3 regions of the Streptomyces sp. NPDC047525 genome follow, and region 3 is predicted to be linked to each of the others. Evidence: riboswitches for the same ligand, from Rfam matches in the RefSeq annotation. Region 3 holds a riboswitch; each other region holds the start of a gene.

Region 1 (4,085 bases), on a different contig from region 3:
GCCGCAGGCTTCGCATCGCGCTCCGCAAGGCCCGCGAGGCCACGGAGCAGTCACAGGGCCAAGCCGCCCAAGCCCTCGACTGGTCACTGTCCAAGATCATGAGGATCGAGCAGGGCACGGTCAGCCTCTCCGTGACCGATCTGCGCGCTCTCCTCCAGCAGTACGGCGTGACGGACCAGGAACTCGGCGCAGAGCTCGAAGCAGCCGCCCGCGGTTCCAAGGGGCCGAGCTGGTGGTCCGCGTACCACGACGTCATCGGGCCGCAGTTCAGTCAGTACCTGGGCTATGAGAGCGCCGCCGCGTCCATTCGCACGTACAACCCGATCATCGTGCCCGGCTTTCTGCAGACGGACGAGTACACGATGGCGCTCCTCGCCCCGCGTGTCGACGAGAAGAAGGCGCGGCGGATCGTGGAGCTGCGGACCGTGCGCCAGGAGCGTGCCCTGGAGGGCGAGAACCCTCCGTGGACGTTCTTCATCGTCGACGAGGCCGCACTGCACCGCCAGGTCGGCGGACCACGCGTACAGCGCGCCCAACTGCAGCGCCTCATCGACGTCTCGGCCCGCCCGAAGGTGTCCCTCCAGGTGCTGCCGTTCACGGCCGGCGCCCACTACTCCACCCTGAGCAGCTTCATCCTGCTCGGCTTCCTGGACGACGAGGACCTGCTCTACCTGGAAGCACAGGGGAACCAGTCGATCCGTGACGACCACGAGCTGATCGTGCGTCACCAGGAGTGCTTCGAGTCTCTCCGCGAGACCGCGTACACCGGGGAGAAGGCCCTTGACCTGATCAACCGGGTCAGGGACGGCATTGACAGCAGCTGACCTCTCGGACCCAAGGAGTCCCTGAGGAGCGAGGAGGCCTCAATATGCCAGCCGCGTTGCGAGAGTGGTGGCAAGGGGTCCTCGCGGCCATCAGATGGGCGCCATGGCGAAGCGGTGGTTCAGGTGGTGCGCAAGGCGCGGATGGGGCTTCGGCCGGCTCGGCGTCCGACGCCGCCGGCGGCGCCTCTGCCGGACAGACACCGGCCGAAGGCCCCACCTACAACCAGCTCGTCCGCGAAGCGATGGCCAACCAGGGCCGCACGGACCGGATGGACACGCTGGACCGCCACCGCACGGACGACAGCCTCCGGATGTTCACGACCAGGATCGTCTACTGCACCGGCTGCATACTCGTTCTGGTGCTGACGCTCACCGGAGTGCTCGTCGTCCTGGGCGCCGTCGGCATGACGGGCTTCTGGACGGTCGGCTCGGTGATCGCCGTCTTCTCGGCCCCCGTGATCGCGCTGAGCCGCCAGCTCACCCAGTTGATCTCGCAGACAGGGGCGACGCCCACACTCAGCGACGACCGCCGTGCTGTGGTTCCCGCTCAGCGGCCCGAGCCCAGGGCCGAGGCCGATGATCCTGCCTGAACTCGGCCAAGCCCCACCAGAGCCCGATGGACACGGCGGCCGCCATGGCCGCGAAGGCCCAGACGGCGAGACGGGCGGCCGTGCCCTCGACCAGCAGCGAAGCCGCCGCGCCGACCAGGGTGGCGGCCGCGCCGAGCAGCACACACCCCGCCACCACCACGACAACCCCTGATGCCTTCCGCTTCCCCCCGTGCACACCGTTCACCAGGTGCCGCACTTCGGCGAGATGATGCTCAGTCATCCTGTTCCCCCTCTTTCTCCCCCGGCACCGACGAAAGCGTTCAGGAACGCCTGCCAGCGCTTGTCGGAGAAGACGACACGTGGCCCCGACGGGTTCTGCGAATCACGGACGATCACCGCATTCCGTATGAAGGCGACTTCGACGCAATCTCCGTCGGCCCCGCTGTAGCTGCTCCTGCGCCAGAAGCACCCGCACGGACTTTCCTTGGCCACGCCGACCTCCCCCTGCCCGAGAGCCGGCGCCGCTCGACGCGCGTCCATGTCGGCGTGCTCCGCCCACGCCGATGCACGATAGCGCCGTGATCTCGGAGGGCCGAGAGGTCCGCCGAGAACCACCACACCACGTAACGACCCGGACCGAATCACTCGTGGACCGCTCTCCGGTTGTCGCGTTCCAGTCTAGGAAAGTTCAATTTCCAGGCCTAGGGAAAAACCGGCCCCATGTGTGCCTCGGCACACTCTCCCGTCCCAGGTCAACGGCAAGTTGACGGGCGTTCGCGGGCGTGGTGGACTGCCGGAGCCATTACGGCGGCAGGAGAGGAAGCCGGTGCGAATCCGGCGCGGTCCCGCCACTGTCATCGAGGAGCGGACTCCTCGGAAGCCAGGAACTCTCCCCGCCGGTCACGTCGAACCAGGGCGCGGACACCCTGAGTGAGGACATATCGCCATGCGCGGCCGCCCGTTGCCGGTTCCTGTGCCCCTGTCTGTTCCCCTCCACGTACCGGCCGGCTGAACCCGTGCGTGCCGATCGCGACTTCGCGTACGGCGCCGCCGCCGGCCTCCTCGGTGATCTGTTCCTCGGCGATCCTCGTCGCGGGCACCCGGTCGCCGCGTTCGGGCGGGCCGCCGGCGCCGTCGAGCGTGTGCTGTGGCGTGACCACCGCGGGTGGGGCGCCCTGCACGCCGTGGTGTGTGCCGGGGGCGCGGCCGGTGCCGCCGCCCTGGTCTCTTCTCTCGTACGTGACTCCCGCGCCGCGTCCGTCGCGCTGACCGCGGCCACCACCTGGGCCGTGGTCGGCGGCACCTCCCTCGGCCGTGAGGCGCGGGCCATCGGCGGGGCGCTCGCCGCCGGGGACGTCGAGGTGGCGCGGGAACGGCTGCCGCATCTGTGCGGGCGCGATCCGCAGGCGCTGGATGCCGACGGCATCGCGCGTGCCGTGGTCGAGTCCGTCGCCGAGAACACGTCCGACGCGGTGGTGGGGGCCCTGGTGTGGGGGGCTCTGGGCGGGGTCCCCGGGCTTGTCGGCTTCCGGGCCGTGAACACGCTGGACGCCATGGTCGGGCACAAGTCCGCGAAGTACCGGCGCTACGGGTGGGCCTCCGCCCGCCTGGACGACGTACTGGGATGGCCGGGCGCCCGGCTCACCGCCGTGCTCGCGGCCGCGGCGGGGGACTCGCCGCGCGGTGCGCTGCGGGCCTGGCGTGACGACGCCGCCAAGCACCCGAGCCCCAACGCGGGGCCCGTCGAGGCCGCCTTCGCCGGGGCGTTGGGCGTACGGCTCGGGGGGACTCTCTCGTACGCGGGGCGTGTCGAGCACCGGCCCGTCCTGAACGGGGAAGGGCGGGGCGTCGAAGTCGCCGACATCGAGCGGGCCGTGAAGCTGTCGCGGCGGGTGGGGCTGCTGACCCTGGGGGTCGCCGCGGCCGTGAGCACGATACGGAAAGGCAGGGCCTCATGAGTGGTGGACTGCTCGTCGCAGGGACCACGTCCGACGCGGGGAAGAGCGTCGTCACCGCCGGGATCTGCCGGTGGCTGGCCCGCAAGGGGGTCTCCGTCGCGCCCTTCAAGGCACAGAACATGTCCCTCAACTCCTTCGTCACGCGCGAAGGTGCCGAGATCGGGCGCGCCCAGGCCATGCAGGCGCAGGCCGCCCGCGTCGAGCCGAGCGCGCTGATGAATCCCGTGCTGCTCAAGCCGGGCAGCGACCGCAGCAGCCAGGTCGTCCTGATGGGCAAGCCCGTGGGCGAGATGACCGCGCGGGGCTACCACGGTGGGCGGCAGGAAGCACTGCTCTCCACCGTCGTGGGATGCCTGGAGGAACTTCGGGGCAGCTATGACGCCGTGATCTGCGAAGGCGCGGGCAGTCCCGCCGAGATCAATCTGCGGCGTACGGACATCGTGAACATGGGGATCGCGCGGGCCGCCCGCTTCCCCGTCCTCGTCGTCGGCGACATCGACCGCGGTGGCGTCTTCGCCTCCTTCTTCGGGACGACAGCGCTGCTCGGCGCCGAAGACCAGGAGCTGGTCGCCGGGTATCTCGTCAACAAGTTCCGGGGCGACGTCTCGCTGCTCGAACCCGGGCTCGACATGCTGCTGGGGCTCACCGGGCGGCGTACGTTCGGTGTGCTGCCGTTCCAGCACGGCCTCGGCATCGACGAGGAGGACGGCCTGCGGGTGTCCCTGCGGGGTGCCGTCAGGGAGTCCGTCGTC
Region 2 (4,085 bases), 520 kb from region 3:
GCAGGACGGCGACGGCGAAGTACGGCACCGAGTCGGCGTCGACCTCGGCCAGCTCGTCGATGCGCTCGCCTGCCATGGTGGCGCGCTCGACGTAGTGGGCCTCGGGCAGCCGCCCGGAGGCCTCGAAGGCGCGGCGCACGGCGGGGAAGGTGCGGCCCAGCTTCATCACCACGGCGGCGTCCGTGGCGGCCAGACGCGCGGTCAGCTCCTCCTCCGGCAGGGTGCCGGGCAGGATGGTCAGCACCTCCTCGCCCTCGGCGAGCGGAGTGCCGAGGCGGGCGGCCGCGGCGCTGACGGAGGTGACACCGGGGATCACCTCGGTGGGGTAGCGGTCGGCGAGCCGCTTGTGCATGTGCATGTACGAGCCGTAGAAGAGCGGGTCGCCCTCGGCGAGGACGGCGACCGTGCGGCCGGCGTCGAGGTGCACCGCGAGGCGGGCCGCCGCCTCGGTGTAGAAGTCCTCCATCGCGCCCCGGTAGCCGCCGGGGTGGTCGGTGGTCTCCGTCGTGAGGGGGTAGACCAGCGCTTCCTCGATGTGGTCGGCCCGCAGGTGCTTGGCCGCGATGGACCGCGCGATGGACCGTCCGTGCCGGGCGCTGTGATAGGCGACGACATCGGCCTCCGCGATGACTTCGACCGCCCGCAGGGTCATGAGGGCCGGATCGCCGGGCCCGAGCCCGACGCCGTACAGCCGGCCTGTGTTCTGCTCGCTCACGCTCATTCTTCCTCGCTGGCGATCGCGTTGAGTGCGGCCGCCGCGATGGCGCTTCCGCCCCGTCGGCCCCGCACGATCATGTGGTCCAGGCCGGACGGGTGCGCGGCCAGGGCGTCCTTGGACTCCATCGCGCCGACGAAACCGACGGGCACACCGATGACGGCGGCGGGGCGCGGCGCGCCCTCCTCGATCATTTCGAGCAGGCGGAACAGGGCGGTGGGCGCGTTGCCGACGGCTATGACCGAGCCTTCCATCCGGTCGCGCCACAGCTCCAGGGCAGCGGCGCTGCGGGTGGTGCCGAGCTCGGCGGCCAGATCGGGCACCGCCGGGTCGGACAGGGTGCACACCACGTCGTTGTCGGCGGGCAGCCGCTTGCGGGTGACGCCGCTTGCGACCATCGCCACGTCGCACAGGATGGGGGCGCCCGCACGCAGGGCCTCGCGGGCCCTGGCCACCACGTCCGGGGTGAAAGCGAGGTCGCGTACGAGGTCGACCATGCCGCAGGCGTGGATCATGCGGACCGCGACCTGGCTCACGTCGGCGGGCAGGCCCGACAGATCCGCCTCCGCGCGGATCGTGGCGAAGGACTGGCGGTAGATCGCCGGTCCGTCCTTCTCGTACTGGTGCACAGTGCGTTCGCTCTCTTGATAGGGCAGGGAACAGTCGGGTGTTGCGGGGTTGATCATGTGTTCATGTGTGGTTCAGCCGCGGGCCGCGGCCACGGCGCCGGCGAGTGCGCCCGGGCTGCCGGGGACGGTCGCCGGCGTGTCCCGTTTCTCGCCGCGTACGCGGGAGATCTGATGTCCGTCGGGAGTGGCGACGACGTCGATCCACTCCCCGTGCGGATGTCCGCACCGGCGTTCGCACCCGGACCAGTACACGGGCAGCGCCCCTACGGGGCGGCCCAACGCGGCCTTCGCCGTGGCGCGTACGTCGTCCAGAGCCTTGGCGCAGCCGGGCCTGCCGATGCAGGCCCCCACTCCGGTCCAGGGTGAGTCTGATCCGGTGATGAGACCGGCGGCCCCCAGTTCCTCCAGGAGCTGCGCGGCCGCTGTCCGCTCGACTCCGGGCAGGACGACTCCGCGCCAGGGGGTCAGCCGCAGCTCGCCGCCGCCATGGTGGCGGGCGGTGTCCGTCAGCGTCTGCCACTGGGGTGCGCTGACGCTTCCCAGGGGCAGGCCGAGGGAGAGGGCGGCCGTGGGGTGCGGGCCGGACACGACGCCGAGGGCGGGTCCGCCCGGATCCCGGGGGAGGGGCGCGGTGGTGCGGGTGACTTGGAGTCCGGCCTGGCGCAGGCGGTGCAGGACCGAGTCGAGCAGAGGGCCGACGCCGCTCGGCAGGTCGGTGACCCGCCACGCACTGGCGTCGGGCGCCTGCTCCAGGAAGGTCTCGGCCGCGATGAGCGCGGCCCGCGGTGCCTGCGCGGCCGCCAGCAGGACGGCGTCGTGCGCCGGGCCGATCCGCAGCAGCGCCTCGTCCTCGCCCCGCGCCGTCAGGGTCACGTCGCCGCCGAGCGCCCCCACGTCGCCGCGGCCGTCGTCCAGGGCGAACAGGAACCGGCCGGACAGAGCGGCGGCCCGGTCGCCGGCGCACAGCAGCTCGTCCAGGGCGGACAGCCACGGGCGGATGTCCGCCTCGCCCCGGCCGTCGAGTCCCGCGAGCGGGGAGGCCACCACATTGCGCACCCGCTCATGGCGTTCGGAGGGCAAAAGCCCCGATTCGCCCAGCAGGTAAGCCAGTTCACCGCCGCAGTCCGCGGGCAGCCCGCGCAACTGCACATTGCCGCGCGATGTGAGATGCAACTCCCCGTCTCCCAGCCGCTCCGACGCGTCCCGCAGCACGTCGGCCTGGCCCGCGCTCAGCACACCGCCCGGGATGCGGACGCGGGCCAGGGCCCCGTCGTCCGCCCGGTGAAGGCGCAGCGTCCCGGGGCAGGCGTCACCGCGGCCGCGGGCAGACTCGTCTCCCGAGAGCGCGGGCGAGGGGACCGATGGGGGCATGGCGGCGAGCATACCGACCCATCGCAGCAGGTCCGCCTGCCCCCCCGGTAGTTGATCGGCCCTTAGTATTCCTAGCGACGGGTCAGCCGGCCCGTCGTCGCCACAGACGGCGACAAGGGGAGGAAGCCCGGTGCGATTCCGGCGCGGTCCCGCCACTGTGAGCCCGGTGCGCATGCCGGGTGAGTCAGGAACTCCCTTCCCCGAGCTCTCGTCCGCTCGAGCAGGGGAGACGCCATCGACACCACCCGGGGCGTGGACACCCCGAGGAAGGCCCGACGCCGCATGATCCTGCTCCTGTCGACGTCCGACACCGACCTGCTCAGCGCCCGCGCCGCCGCAGGCCCGGTCGCCTACCGCTTCGCGAACCCCTCCCGGCTCCCGCTCGAGGACCTTCCGCAGCTCCTGGACGGCGCTGATCTGGTCGTCGTACGCCTCCTCGGCGGCGTGCGCGCCTGGCAGGAGGGCCTCGACCAAGTCGTGGCGACCGGCCGCCCCGTGGTCGTCCTCACCGGCGAACAGGCCCCCGACGCCCAGCTGATGGCCGCATCGACCGTGCCCATCGGCATCGCCGCCGAGGCCCACGCCTACCTGGCCCACGGCGGCCCCGACAACCTGGAGCAGCTGGCCAGGTTCCTCTCGGACACCGTCCTGCTCACCGGCCACGGCTTCGAGCCGCCCGCCCCCGCGCCCTCGTGGGGCCCCTTGGAGCGCACCGCCCGTCAGGTCGAGGGACCGACCGTAGCGGTGCTCTACTACCGCGCCCACCACATGAGCGGCAACACCGCCTTCATCGAGAGCCTGTGCCGCGCGGTCGAGGACGCCGGAGCGCGCCCGCTGCCGCTGTACGTGGCCTCGCTGCGTACTCCCGAGCCCGAACTCATCGATGAACTGCGCGCCGCCGACGCGATCGTGACCACGGTCCTCGCGGCGGGCGGCACGCGCCCTGCCGAGGCATCGGCGGGCGGCGACGACGAGTCCTGGGACGCGGGCGCCCTCAGCGGCCTCGACGTCCCCATCCTCCAGGCGCTCTGCCTCACCAGCTCACGCACCGACTGGGAGGGCAACGACGAGGGCGTGTCCCCGCTGGACGCCGCAAGCCAGATCGCGGTCCCCGAGTTCGACGGCCGCCTGATCACGGTGCCGTTCTCCTTCAAGGAGATCGACGAGGACGGTCTGCCCGCGTACGTCGCCGACGCCGAGCGCGCGGCACGCGTGGCCGGCATCGCCGTGCGGCACGCGCGGCTTCGCCACATCCCGGCCGCCGACAAGCGCATCGCGCTCGTCCTTTCCGCCTACCCGACCAAGCACTCGCGGATCGGCAACGCGGTCGGCCTCGACACCCCCGCGAGCGCCGTCGCCCTGCTGCGCCG
Region 3 (4,085 bases):
CATCAGATCGACCGCACCCGTGACGACGTCGAGGTGACGGCGGCCCGGCTGCTCTCCGTGCGCCGCATCAGCGCGCCACCGACGTCCGAGGGCGTACGCACCAACATCGCTGTCGCCCTGCGCTACTTCGCCGCGTGGCTGCACGGGCAGGGAGCCGTCGCCCTGTACGGGCTGATGGAGGACGCCGCCACCGCCGAGATCGCCCGGGTGCAGATCTGGCAGTGGCTGCGCCACCGGGTCGTGGATCGCGCGACGGTCCTCGAACTGGTGGAGGACGAGCTAGCCGCCCTGGGCGCGGAGTACCCGTGGGCCCCTCTCGACGAAGTCCGTGGCCTCTTCGAACGGACCGCCCTGGCACGGGAGTTGCCCGCGTTCTTCACCACGGACGCCTACAGCCGTCACCTCGTGCGCCGCCCGGAGGGACAGTCATGACCACGGCCATCCGGCGGGTCGGTGTGGTGGGCGGGGGCCAGATGGGCGCCGGGATCGCCGAGGTGTGTGCCCGCGCCGGCCTGGACACCGTGGTCTGCGAGGCCGACGCCCTCGCCGCACGCGCCGCCGCCGAGCGGGTCGCCGTGTCGCTCGAACGCGCCGTCCAGCGCGGGAAGTTGGACCGCATCGGCGCCGAGGACGCACTGGCCCGCATGGTCTTCACCGGCAGCCTCGACGACCTGGCCGACCGCCAGCTCGTCGTCGAGGCCGTCGTCGAGGACACTGCGGCCAAGACGGAGATCTTCACCACCCTGGACAAGGTCGTCGAGGACCCCGAAGCGATCCTGGCCACCAACACCTCCTCCATCCCGGTCATGCGTCTGGGGATGGCGACCCGGCGTGCCGACCGTGTCCTCGGGCTGCACTTCTTCAACCCCGCCCCCGTGCTTCCCCTGGTCGAGGTCGTGTCCTCGCTGCACACGGCCGCACGGACCGTCGCCGCCGTCGAGGACTTCGCCACGCACACCCTGGGCAAGACGGTCGTACGGTCCCAGGACAGAGCGGGCTTCGTCGTGAACGCGCTGCTCGTCCCCTACCTCCTCTCGGCGATCCGGATGACCGAGTCCGGCTTCGCCACGCCCGCCGACGTGGACGCGGGCATGGAGCTGGGCTGCGCGCACCCGATGGGGCCGCTGAAGCTGGCGGACCTGATCGGCCTCGACACGGTCGCCTCCATCGCGGCATCGCTCTACGAAGAGTTCAAGGAATCCCTGTACGCCCCGCCGCCGCTGCTCCAGCGCATGGTGGAGGCGGGGCTGCTCGGCCGCAAGAGCGGCCGCGGGTTCCACACCTACGACCGGGGCTGAGGGGCCCGGGTCCGCCGCCGGGCTGAGGGGCCCGCGGCTGCTGTGAGCGGGCGCGCGGAACAGAGTGGTGATCTGTTCCGCGCGCCCTCATGTGCCGATCCGGGCGGGGTCCGTGTCTCACCTCACGGTCCGGAATGTGATCAGTACTGCCCAGAAGGCCGAACACCCTCTAGCCTGACCTGTGCAGCTGGTTCGCCCTGTCCGCCAGGCAGACGCGTCGTAAGAGGGAACCCGGTGGGAATCCGGGACTGCCCCGCAGCGGTGAGTGGGAACGACCGCCGTCATACGCACTGGATCCGAGCGCGGATCCGGGAAGCGACGGCCAGTAGGAACCTGCCTCGGCAGGTGTGCCCGCGAGTCCGAAGACCTGCCCGTTGCCCGTACGTGACCCCTCACGTGCGGACATCCCGGTGACCTCGTGGGCGGGTCGGCGTCAGATCAGGTGGAGCACCGCGCCGGTGGCGCGCGTCAGGTCCGCCCGGTTCGTCATCCCTTCGCGTCCGCGTCCCGTCCCGGGATCTCAGGAGTCATCTCGCGAAGGAGATTTCCGTGACAGCGAAGTCCGCGGCAGCACAGGCCACCGTGTACGGCTACCCCCGCCAGGGCCCCAACCGGGAACTGAAGAAGGCCGTCGAGGGTTACTGGAAGGGCCGAGTCACCGCCGACGCCCTCCGGGACACCGCCGCGCAGCTGCGCCGGTCCACCTGGCAGCACCTGGCCGACGCAGGCATCCACGAAGTGCCGACCGGCGACTTCTCTTACTACGACCATGTCCTGGACACCAGCGTCATGGTCGGCGCCGTCCCCCAGCGGCACCGCGAGGCCGTCGACACCGACGCGCTCGACGGCTATTTCGCGATGGCCCGCGGCACCCAGGACGTGGCGCCCCTCGAGATGACCAAGTGGTTCGACACCAACTACCACTACCTCGTGCCGGAGCTCGGCCCCGACACCGTCTTCACCGCCGACTCCGCCAAGCAGGTCGCGGAGCTGAAGGAGGCTGTCGCGCTCGGTCTCGCGGCCCGGCCGGTGCTCGTCGGCCCGGTCACCTATCTACTGCTCGCCAAGCCCGCGCCCGGCGTGGCCGCCGACTTCGAGCCGCTCACCCTCCTGGACCGTCTGCTGCCCGTGTACGCCGAGGTCCTCGCCGACCTGCGCGCGGCGGGCGCCGAGTGGGTGCAGCTCGACGAGCCCGCCCTGGTCCAGGACCGCACCCCGGCCGAGCTCAACGCCGCCGCCCGCGCCTACCGCGACCTCGGTGCGCTCACCGACCGCCCTCAGCTCCTCGTCGGCTCGTACTTCGGCAGGCTCGGCGATGCGCTTCCGGTGCTCGCCAAGGCGCCGGTCGAGGGCCTCGCCCTGGACTTCACCGAGGCCGCCGCGAGCCAGCTGGAGGACCTCGCCGCCGTCGGCGGGCTGCCCGGCAAGCGTCTGGTCGCGGGCGTCGTCAACGGCCGCAACATCTGGATCAACGACCTGGAGAAGTCCCTCAGCACACTGGGCACGCTCCTGGGCCTCGCCGACCGGGTCGACGTCTCCGCGTCCTGCTCCCTGCTTCACGTCCCGCTGGACGCCACCGCCGAACGGGACATCGACCCGCAGATCGCCCGCTGGCTGGCCTTCGCCCACCAGAAGACCGCCGAGATCGCCACGCTGGCCCGCGGCCTGGCCCAGGGCACGGGCGCCATCACGGCCGAACTGTCCGCCAACCGCGCCGGCCTGGCGTCCCGCTCGGGCTCGGCCCTCACCCACGACCCGGCCGTACGCTCCCGCGTCGCCGCGATCACCGGCGCCGACGCCCGCCGCGCCCACGCCTACCCGGAGCGTGCGGCGGCCCAACGGACCCGGCTCGGCCTGCCGCTGCTGCCCACGACCACCATCGGCTCCTTCCCCCAGACCACCGAACTGCGCACGGCACGGGCCGACTTGCGTGCGGGCCGTCTCGACACGGCGGGTTACGAGGAGCGCATCAAGAACGAGATCCGCGAGGTCCTCGCCTTCCAGGAGAAGGCGGGCATCGACGTCCTGGTGCACGGCGAGCCCGAACGCAACGACATGGTGCAGTACTTCGCCGAGCAGCTCACCGGCTACCTCGCCACGCAGCACGGCTGGGTCCAGTCGTACGGCACCCGCTATGTGCGCCCGCCGGTCCTGGCCGGCGACATCTCCCGGCCCGAGCCGATGACGGTGCGCTGGACCTCGTACGCCAACTCCCTGACCGACCGCCCCGTCAAGGGCATGCTCACCGGTCCCGTCACCATGCTCGCCTGGTCCTTCGTCCGCGACGACCAGCCGCTCGGCGACACGGCCCGCCAGGTCGCGCTCGCCCTGCGCGACGAGGTCAACGACCTGGAGGAGGCGGGTACTTCGGTCATCCAGGTCGACGAGCCCGCGCTGCGCGAGACGCTGCCACTGCGCGCCGCCGACCACCCGGCCTACCTGGACTGGGCCACGGAATCCTTCCGCCTCACCACCAGCGGCGTACGCCCGGACACGCAGATCCACACGCACATGTGCTACGCGGAGTTCGGCGACATCGTCCAGGCCATCGACGACCTCGACGCCGACGTCATCAGCCTGGAAGCCGCCCGCTCGCACATGCAGGTGGCCCGCGAACTGGCCGAGCACGGCTACCCGCGCGAGGCGGGACCCGGCGTCTACGACATCCACTCCCCCCGCGTACCGAGCACCGAGGAGGCAGCGGCCCTGCTGCGCAAGGGACTTGAGGCCATCCCCGCCGAACGGCTCTGGGTCAATCCCGACTGCGGCCTCAAGACCCGCGGCTGG

What was found. A riboswitch is a leader RNA that binds a small molecule or an ion and turns the genes downstream of it on or off. The one in region 3 is predicted to bind cobalamin.
Region 1: another riboswitch for cobalamin. It lies ahead of ABZ833_RS40950 (cobalamin biosynthesis protein); the one in region 3 lies ahead of metE (5-methyltetrahydropteroyltriglutamate--homocysteine S-methyltransferase).
Region 2: another riboswitch for cobalamin. It lies ahead of cobN (cobaltochelatase subunit CobN); the one in region 3 lies ahead of metE (5-methyltetrahydropteroyltriglutamate--homocysteine S-methyltransferase).

What each region holds. Positions count from the first base shown of each region.
Region 1 is NZ_JBEYTL010000024.1:43,624-47,708, forward strand. Features, by position in the region: gene ABZ833_RS40930 (helix-turn-helix transcriptional regulator) at 1-824, shown strand, start outside; gene ABZ833_RS40935 (hypothetical protein) at 869-1,414, shown strand; gene ABZ833_RS40940 (hypothetical protein) at 1,401-1,586, shown strand; gene ABZ833_RS40945 (DUF397 domain-containing protein) at 1,652-1,915, opposite strand; cobalamin riboswitch at 2,153-2,287, shown strand; gene ABZ833_RS40950 (cobalamin biosynthesis protein) at 2,392-3,333, shown strand; gene ABZ833_RS40955 (cobyric acid synthase) at 3,330-4,085, shown strand, end outside.
Region 2 is NZ_JBEYTL010000001.1:283,907-287,991, reverse strand. Features, by position in the region: gene ABZ833_RS01400 (precorrin-2 C(20)-methyltransferase) at 1-721, opposite strand, end outside; gene ABZ833_RS01395 (precorrin-8X methylmutase) at 718-1,344, opposite strand; gene cobG (precorrin-3B synthase) at 1,417-2,727, opposite strand; cobalamin riboswitch at 2,777-2,929, shown strand; gene cobN (cobaltochelatase subunit CobN) at 2,998-4,085, shown strand, end outside.
Region 3 is NZ_JBEYTL010000001.1:807,957-812,041, forward strand. Features, by position in the region: gene aceB (malate synthase A) at 1-432, shown strand, start outside; gene ABZ833_RS03895 (3-hydroxybutyryl-CoA dehydrogenase) at 429-1,298, shown strand; cobalamin riboswitch at 1,470-1,688, shown strand; gene metE (5-methyltetrahydropteroyltriglutamate--homocysteine S-methyltransferase) at 1,848-4,085, shown strand, end outside.